Regions from separate parts of the Pseudoduganella sp. UC29_71 genome, predicted to be linked through region 1. Evidence: predicted binding sites of a transcription regulator. Region 1 holds the regulator's gene; the other holds the start of a gene.
What was found. The regulator LexA, encoded in region 1, represses DNA repair genes until DNA is damaged. The targets are predictions, from matches to a motif close to ACTGTATNNNNATACAGT.
Positions count from the first base shown of each region.

Region 2: the regulator LexA is predicted to act here: its motif matches at 2,070-2,087, upstream of ACFJI2_RS23965 (putative DNA modification/repair radical SAM protein).

Region 1 covers NZ_CP170549.1:4,322,718-4,327,133, reverse strand. Annotated here, with positions in the region: gene ACFJI2_RS19180 (cystathionine gamma-synthase family protein) at 1-521, shown strand, start outside; gene ACFJI2_RS19175 (sel1 repeat family protein) at 595-1,395, shown strand; gene ACFJI2_RS19170 (glutathione S-transferase family protein) at 1,396-2,022, opposite strand; gene lexA (transcriptional repressor LexA) at 2,037-2,693, opposite strand; gene ACFJI2_RS19160 (DUF4351 domain-containing protein) at 2,794-3,774, opposite strand; gene rpsF (30S ribosomal protein S6) at 3,939-4,316, shown strand; gene priB (primosomal replication protein N) at 4,348-4,416, shown strand, end outside.
Region 2 covers NZ_CP170549.1:5,394,083-5,398,498, reverse strand. Annotated here, with positions in the region: gene dnaJ (molecular chaperone DnaJ) at 27-1,157, shown strand; gene can (carbonate dehydratase) at 1,273-1,947, shown strand; gene ACFJI2_RS23965 (putative DNA modification/repair radical SAM protein) at 2,101-3,342, shown strand; gene ACFJI2_RS23960 (UdgX family uracil-DNA binding protein) at 3,342-4,416, shown strand, end outside.

The DNA of each region.
Region 1 (4,416 bases):
AGGCGGCGCCGGCGCAATGGGGGATCACGCAGATCCGCGCCAAGGGCTTGCGCGACTTCGGCGCGTCGCTGGGGCCGGAGGCGGCGCACCACATCGCGGTGGGCGCCGAGACGCTGGCGCTGCGCATGGAGCGCACCTGCGCCAACGCCAAGGCGCTGGCAGAGCTGCTGGAATCGGACGAGCGGGTGGCGGCAGTGTACTACCCGGGCCTGGAGTCGCACCCGCAGCACGCCATCTCGGCGGAACTGTTCCGCGCGCACGGCTCGCTGCTGAGTTTCGAGCTGAAGGACGGCATCGACTGCTTCGATTTCCTGAACCGCCTGAAGCTGGCGATTCCGGCGTCGAACCTGGGGGATACGCGCACGCTGATCATCCCGGTGGCGCACACCATCTTCTACGAGATGGGCGCGGAGCGCCGCGCCTCGATGGGGATTGCGGAGTCGCTGATACGCGTGTCGGTCGGCATTGAAGACACGGCGGATCTGCTGGAAGACTTCGGCTGCGCGCTGGAAGCCTGCTAATTAGTTTCTTTTTGGTTGTGTTTGTTGGTGGTGCGTATATGATGTCTTTTTCCAAACTTCTTGGAGCGGACGGATGAAGAGATACGTATTGGGCGTCATGTTCGCCGCGCTGGCGGCCGCTGCGTTGGCGGACCCGCTGGCGGACGCCAACAAGCTGCTGGAAGCCAAGTTGTATGCCCAGGCGCTGAAGCTGTACACGGAGCTGGCCGCCACCGGCAACAGCGAGGCTCAGTTCCATCTGGGTGAAATGTATTGGTATGGCGAGGGCGTTCCCGCCAGCGACGCCACGGCGGGGACATGGTTCGCCAAAGCGGCCGGCGCCGGCCACCAGGGCGCGGCGGCGGCGCTGGGCGTCATGAAAGAGCGCGTGCTGCGCAAGGCGGACATCGAGTATTACGTCAACAAGTACGACGGCGCCGACTTGGCGCTGGACAAATTCCATTGCGTGGACCCCGTCATCCCCGCCGTCTCGACCACCAATGCCGACATCAAGGCGGTTTCCGGCAGCATTGCCAGCTGGATGGAGTGCTACAACGGCTTTGTGCAGAACATGAGCGCCATGCAGCCGCCGGGCAAGGCTATTCCTGCCGATGTGGCCAAGCTGATGAATGAAACTGAATGGAGCGAGGCCAGTGCGCGCATGGACCAGGCTTACGGCACGGTGATTGCCGCCGCCAAAGGCAAGGCGGACGGCATCGTTGCCGCCAACGCGGCGTGGACCGACAAAACCAGTGAGTTCGTCAAGCAGGAATCGGCGCGCCAGAAGGAGCAGCGTGCCAAGTTCGACCAGATGGAACGGGACCGCATGCGCAATATGTACGAGTCGGACATGGGCCGCACGCGTTCCACGACAACTTCGCTGCCGGGCAAGTAATTACCAGGGTTGTGCGCTTTCCATCTTGTAGGGATGGCGCCAGCCTGGCAGGGCTGCGATGCGGTCCAGCCAGGCCTGCACGCGCGGCGGGTAGCTGACGTTGGCCTGCTCGGGCCAGTACATATAGCCGCAGATGGAAAAGTCGGCCATGCTGACGTGATCGTCGAGCAGGAAGGCGCGGCCGTCGGACAGTTCGTCGTCCAGGCGTTCGATATCGGCGTTGAAACGGTTGCGGAACCAGGGCAGCACGGTGCCGGCATAGGCTGCCGGATCGAACTTCTGGCCGTAGCGCAGGTGCGCCATCGAAAATCCGATGCGGTTCGCTTCCCAGAACAGCCATTCGCGCACGCGCTCCAGGCGCTGACGGCTCTCTCCGCCGAACGCCTGCAGGTGTTCCGCCAGGTGCAGCAGGATGGCGTTCGATTGCACATAGGGCTGGCCGTCATGCACCAGCAGCGGCACTTCGCCGTATTTGGCCAGGCTGCGGAACGGTTCGGGGCGCTCGGCGCGCTCCAGGCGCAGATCAATCTCTTCATACGCATGCGGCACCTGGGCCACTTCCATGGCCAGTTTCACCTTGTAGCTGTGGCCAGACTCGCAGTTTCCGTAGAGTTTGAATACGCCCATGCCGTTCTCCGCGCTCAGTGCCAGCTGCGCAGCAGTCCAACCGCCAGGCCTTCCAGCGCGAACTCTTCCGCTTCCGGATCGACGGTGATTACTTTGAAATCCGGATTTTCAGGAAACAACTCGATGGTCGAGCCGGTCTTCTTGTAGCGCTTGACCGTTACTTCGCTGCCGATGCGGGCCACGACGATCTGGCCGTTCTTTGCGCTGTCGACTTTTTTCACGGCCAGCAGGTCGCCGTCCATGATGCCGACGTCGCGCATCGATTCGCCGCGCACCTTCAGCAGGAAGTCGGGTTTGGCCGAGAACAGGGCAGGGTCCACGCTGTAGCTGGTTTCCAGGTTTTCCTGGGCCAGGATGGGGGAACCGGCGGCGACGCGGCCGATCAGCGGCAGCGACATCATATTGGACGCGGCGGCAGCGGCCGCTTGCGCGACCTTGGTGGCCGCCGATTCGGCGTGCGCGCCCAGCAGGCGAATGCCGCGCGAGGTGCCGGCCGCGATTTCGATGGCGCCCTTGCGCGCCAGCGCTTGCAGGTGCTCCTCGGCGGCATTGGCCGACTTGAAGCCCAGCTCGTTGGCGATCTCGGCGCGGGTGGGCGGGAAGCCGGTATTGTCGATGGCATCCTTGATCAGATTAAGGATTTGTTCCTGGCGTGCGGTGAGCTTGATCATGGTGCTTTTTCGCTCTGAGAGCTGTGGATATAGACAGACTGTATTTTTGTACAGTGTGAGCGCTAATGCAAGGGATTTTGTTGAAGTGAGCGAAATATTTTCAGTGTTTCGGTTGAATCAGCTCGCCCAGGCTGGCTGCCAGCAGAATTTTGTCTTCCAGGGCCGTTAATTCCGCCGGCTGTGCCTGGGCGAGGAATTGTTCCGCGTGCTGCGGAAGCGGCCCGAATCGCAGCTGCAGCAATTTGTGCACGACCGCGCGCCGGCCTTCCTCCCGGCCTTGCTCCCGGCCTTCCTCCCGGCCTTCCTGCAGCCCCTCTTTGCGGGCCTTTTCCCTGGCCATCTTCATCATGAGGTTTTCAAATGGCATTTCCTTACTCCTGTTCAGTTCATCGATCCGTTCGGCCAGCCGGTCTTGCAGGTGGCCGGGGATCTTCATCATCCAGTCTAGTACATTGAATAAATCGAGCACGCGCTGCGCGTTCCAGTCCCGCTCGTACAGCAGGGCGGTCAGCATGGCCTTGAATTCGAAGCGCTGTTGGTCCTGTCCGCGCGTGCGCAGCGTCATCAAATGGGCGGCCGTCAGCAGGGCAAAAACATTGTGACTGGTCAATAACCGGTCCAGATGCGGCCAGAAGTCCAGCAGCTTGACGACGGGGAAGATGATGCTGGTCTCGCATCCGTGGGTATCGTAGCGGTAGCAATCGGGCCGCCAGCCCGGATTCGGATCAGCCAGGATGACCAGCGTGCTGACAGGGCTGTGGAATCGGTCGTAGAGCCGGTAGTGGTAGGTGAAAATACGCTCGGCAAAATCTCGTTCCCGGCTGCGCTGGATCTCGATGTGGATGTACAGAGTCCTGGCTTCGCCATCCCTGCCGGTCACACGCACCAGCTTGTCCAGCCGGCGCCGGCCGAGGCGGGCGTCGCGCACTACCTGCGCCAATTCCTGGTCAAGGAAGCTGGGCGGCTGGCGCCAGTCGATGGTGTCGTGGGCCTGCGGAAAGTAAAACGCCATGAATTCGCGGAAATAGCGCATCACGGCGTCTTTCCATGGCGTGTCGTAGTCGTCGGCGGGCTGGTCCATGGACTGTAGCATGCCCGCGGCCGGGGCGGGCGGCTTTGCGGCGGATCAAGGCGGGCTGTTGCTTGATTTTTCAGCGGAAAGGCGCTATAGTCGCGGGCTTACCTCTTCCCACACCCGTCTTGACGCCGGGGTGGGCTATATTCACAGTCCTTAAGGGAGTTTTCATGCGTCACTATGAAATCGTATTTATCGTCCATCCGGACCAAAGCGAGCAAGTGCCCGCGATGATCGAACGTTACAAAGCCAGCGTGACCTCGCGCGGCGGTAACGTACATCGCGTGGAAGATTGGGGCCGCCGTCAAATGGCTTACTCGATCCAGAAACTGGCTAAAGCACACTACATCTGCATGAACATCGAGTGCGACAACGAGACCCTGGTCGAGCTGGAAACCGCATTCAAATTCAATGATGCCGTGCTGCGTCACCTGACCGTGAAAATGAAGAAAGCGGAAACCGCTCCTTCGCCGATGATGAAGTCGGTACAACGTGAAGACGCGGCCAAGAGCCATCGCGCCGAAGCCCAAGCAGCTGCAGCGGCCTAATCGCCCTGTTGAGTATTGACCAGGATCTGAACTGAACCAGCTACAGGTAACCGCCCTCATCACCGAACGGGACACCATCAGGTACACCCCGGCCGGCATG
Region 2 (4,416 bases), 1.1 Mb from region 1:
AGTAAATACAGCAAGGTGCCTACAACATGGCAAAGCGTGATTTTTACGAGATCCTCGGGGTCGCAAAGAATGCGTCCGAAGACGAGATCAAGAAGTCCTATCGCAAACTGGCGATGAAATACCATCCGGACCGCAATCCGGACAGCAAGGAATCGGAAGAGAAGTTCAAAGAGGTCAAAGAGGCCTACGAGATGCTCACCAACCCCGAAAAGCGCGAAGCGTATGACCGCTACGGCCATGCCGGCGTCGATCCGAACATGGGCGGCGGCGGTGGCGGCGGGTTCGGCGCGGGCGGCTTCGGCGACGCCTTCGGCGACATTTTCGGCGACATCTTCGGCGGCGGCGGCCGCGGCCGCAGTTCCGGCCCGCAGGTCTACCGCGGCGCGGACTTGCGCTACAACCTGGAAATCACGCTGGAACAGGCGGCGCACGGCTTCGACACCACGATCCGCGTGCCGTCCTGGGACAAGTGCGACACCTGCCACGGCTCCGGCGCCAAACCCGGCACCTCGCCGGTCACCTGCTCGACCTGCGGCGGCCACGGCCAGGTGCGCATGCAGCAGGGCTTCTTCAGCATCCAGCAAACCTGCCCGAAATGCCATGGCACCGGCAAGATCATCACCGATCCCTGCTCGCCTTGCGGCGGCGCGGGCCGCATCAAGCGCAACAAGACGCTGGAAGTGAAGATTCCGGTTGGCATCGACAACGGCATGCGCATCCGCTCGTCGGGCAACGGCGAACCGGGCACCAACGGCGGGCCGCCGGGCGACCTGTACGTGGAAATCCACATCAAGCCGCACGCGGTGTTCCAGCGCGAAGGCGACGACCTGCATTGCGAAATGCCGATCTCGTTCGCGCGCGCGGCGCTGGGCGGCGAAATCGAAGTGCCTACGCTGTCGGGCAAGGTGTCGTTCACCATTCCCGAAGGCACCCAGTCGGGCAAGACTTTCCGCCTGAAGGGCAAGGGCATCAAGGGCGTGCGTTCCGGCTATCCGGGCGACCTGTTCTGCCACGTGGCGGTGGAAACGCCGGTCAAGCTGACCGACAAGCAGAAGGAGCTGCTGCGCGAGTTCGACCGTGCCACGGTCGAGGGCGGCTCCAAGCATAGTCCGCAAAGCAAGACCTGGCGCGACAAGGTAAAAGACTTCTTCGAATAAGAATCATTGCCCGGCGCAGATGATGCGCCGCATCAAATCAGGTAACATAGCAATATCCCGGACCGCCCCTTGCCACCCCGGCAAAAGGGCGGTCTTCGCACGTATGAGAGGACATATGAGTGAACAAAACGTAAGCGGCTCCCCATTGGCGGACCTGCTGGTCAACAACCGCGCCTGGGCCGATTCCATGGTCCAGCGCGATCCGGAATTCTTCAAGCGCCTGGAGCAGCAAGCCTCGCCCGAATACCTGTGGATAGGCTGTTCCGACAGCCGTGTGCCGGCGAACGAGCTGCTGGGCCTGGCGCCTGGCGACGTGTTCGTGCACCGCAACATCGCCAACGTGGTGGTGCACTCCGACCTGAACTGCCTGTCGGTGCTGCAGTTCGCCATTGAAGTGCTGAAAGTGAAGCACGTGATCGTCGTGGGCCACTACGGCTGCAAGGGCGTGCACGCGGCCATGACCGGCACCCGCGTCGGCCTGGTCGACAACTGGCTGCGCCATGTGAACGACGTGGCCCAGAAGCACGAGCGCTACCTGGGCGACGTGCTGCCGTCGCGCGAACGTTCCGAGCGCATGTGCGAGCTGAACGTGGTGGAGCAGGTGGTCAACGTGTGCCAGACCACCATCGTGCAGGACGCGTGGGACCGCGGCCAGCCGCTGACCGTGCACGGCTGGGTCTACGGCCTGAAGGACGGCCATCTGCACGACCTGGAGATGACCGTGAGCGCCGGCCACGAACTGGCCAACCGCCTGCAAAGCCGCCTCGGCAAATACGCCGCCACCGCCTAAGAGCGCCGCAGCGGGTCCAGGGCGCTGGTGTAGGGCGGGTTAGCGCTGCAAGCGTGTAACCCGCCATGCTGACCCGCCCCTGACCCGCTAATTTCCCCTAGTTCCTCGCCCGCCCGCGATATACTGTGTATATATACAGTATCGAGGCATGCAATGGAACTCACCGACAAGCTTGAAATCCTGGCCGACGCCGCGAAATACGACGCCTCCTGCGCCAGCAGCGGCGCGCCCAAGCGTCACTCCATCGGCAAGGACGGCCTGGGCGCGAGCACCGGCATGGGCATCTGCCACAGCTACACGCCGGACGGCCGCTGCGTCTCGCTGCTGAAAATCCTGCTCACCAACTTCTGCATCTACGACTGCCAGTACTGCGTGAACCGGCGCACCTCCAACGTGCCGCGCGCCCGCTTCACGGTGCAGGAAGTGGTCAAGCTCACGGTCGATTTTTACCTGCGCAACTACATCGACGGCCTGTTCCTCAGCAGCGGCATCATCCAGTCCGCCGACTACACCATGGAACAGCTGGTGGCCATCGCCCGCGAGCTGCGCGAAACCCACCAGTTCCGCGGCTACATCCACCTGAAAACCATCCCCGACGCCGACCCCGCGCTGATCGCCGCGGCTGGCCGCCATGCCGACCGGCTCAGCGTCAACATCGAACTGCCGTCGCAAGCCAGCATCGCCCGCCTGGCGCCGGAAAAGAACGTGCACACCATCAAGCTGGCCATGGGCGCCATCCGCCTGCGGCTGGACGAGAAGGCCGAAGAGCCGAAAGCGCCCGCCTTCGCGCCGGCCGGCCAGAGCACGCAAATGATCGTCGGCGCCGACGCCAGCGACGACAAGCACATCCTCGGCACCGCCGAAACACTGTACGGCAGCTACAAGCTCAAGCGCGTGTACTACTCCGCCTTCAGCCCCATCCCGGACAGTCCGAAAAGCGTGCCGCTGGCGCCGCCGCCCATGCAGCGCGAGCACCGCCTGTACCAGGCCGACTTCCTGCTGCGCAGCTACGGCTTCCAGGTCAGCGAGCTGCTGCCCGGCGAGGGGACGCAGCCGGTCAACCTGGCGCTCGACATCGACCCCAAGCTGGCCTGGGCGCTGGCCAACCGCCAGCATTTCCCGATGGACCTGAACCGCGCCGACCTCGGCATGATCGCGCGCGTGCCCGGCATCGGCCTGCGCAACGCGCAGCGCATCGTTGACCTGCGCCGCCTGCGGCGGGTGCGCTACGCCGACCTGTCGCGCCTGCGCTGCAGCATGAAAAAGATCGCGCCTTTCATCATCGTGGCCGACTATGCGCCCGCGAGCGACACCACGCCGTCCGAGACCCTGCGCCGCGCCATGGCCGACGCGCCGCAGCAGATGAATTTGTGGCCGGAGCTGCAGGCCGCGTAATGGGCGGCCGCACGCAGCCCATTGCCGTGGCCGGCTTTGACGAGTGGCGCGCGGCGGCGCGCGAACTGATCGTGCGCCGCGTACCGCCCGAATCCGTACAATGGACCTCACCAGGAGGCGGCGGCGACTTGTTCGGCGCCCAGCCCGGCCCGGCTCCCGAGCCCGGTACTGCCGAGCAGCCCGCTGCGCCGCAGACAACGCGCGCAGCCGAAGGCGTGGCCGCCGCCTCGGTTCCCGCAGCGTCCACGCCGCCCGCGCCCTTCGGTTTGCGCGTGCCGCGCGCGCTGATGGAGCTGCTGCAAACTGCGGCCTGCTACCGCGCCGGCGACCGCTGGTCCTTCCTCTACAAAGTCCTGTGGCGCTGGCAGCAAGGCCAACAGGAGGTCATGTCGATGGCAGACGAAGACGGCAACCGCTTGCAAACCATGGCCCGCGCCGTGCGGCGCGAAGAGCACGACATGCACGCCTACCTGCGCTTCCGCGAGCGTCCCGCCGGAGAGGGCGCGCCGCGCTTCGTAGCCTGGTTCGAACCCGCGCACGACGTGCTGCCGCAAGTGGCGCAGCACTTTGCCGCGCGCATGGGCCGCGCCACCTGGCTCATCGCCACGCCGGAGGCCACCGTGCTGTGGGATGGCGCCGCGCTGCATTTCACCGGTCCGCTGGCGCGCGGCGCCGCCGACATCGAGGACGCCGGCGAGGCGCTGTGGCTCACCTACTACCGCAGCATCTTCAACCCGGCGCGCCTGAACCCGGACGTGATGCACAGCCACGTGCGTACGCGCTTCTGGAAGAACATGCCGGAGGCGGCGCTGGTGCCTGACATGGTGTCGCAAGCGGCCGCCGGCGCGCGCCGCGTCGGCCAGGCCAGCGCGGTGGGCCGCCGCAGCGGCACCACCATCCCGATCGCGCCGGAGAAAGCCCAGCCCGAGCGCCAGCAGCCGCACACGCTGGACGAATGCCGGCGCTGCGAGCTGTGGGAGCGCGCCACGCAAGCGGTGCCCGGCGAGGGCGCGAAAAAGGCGCGCATCATGCTGGTCGGCGAGCAGCCCGGCGACCAGGAAGACCTGCAAGGCC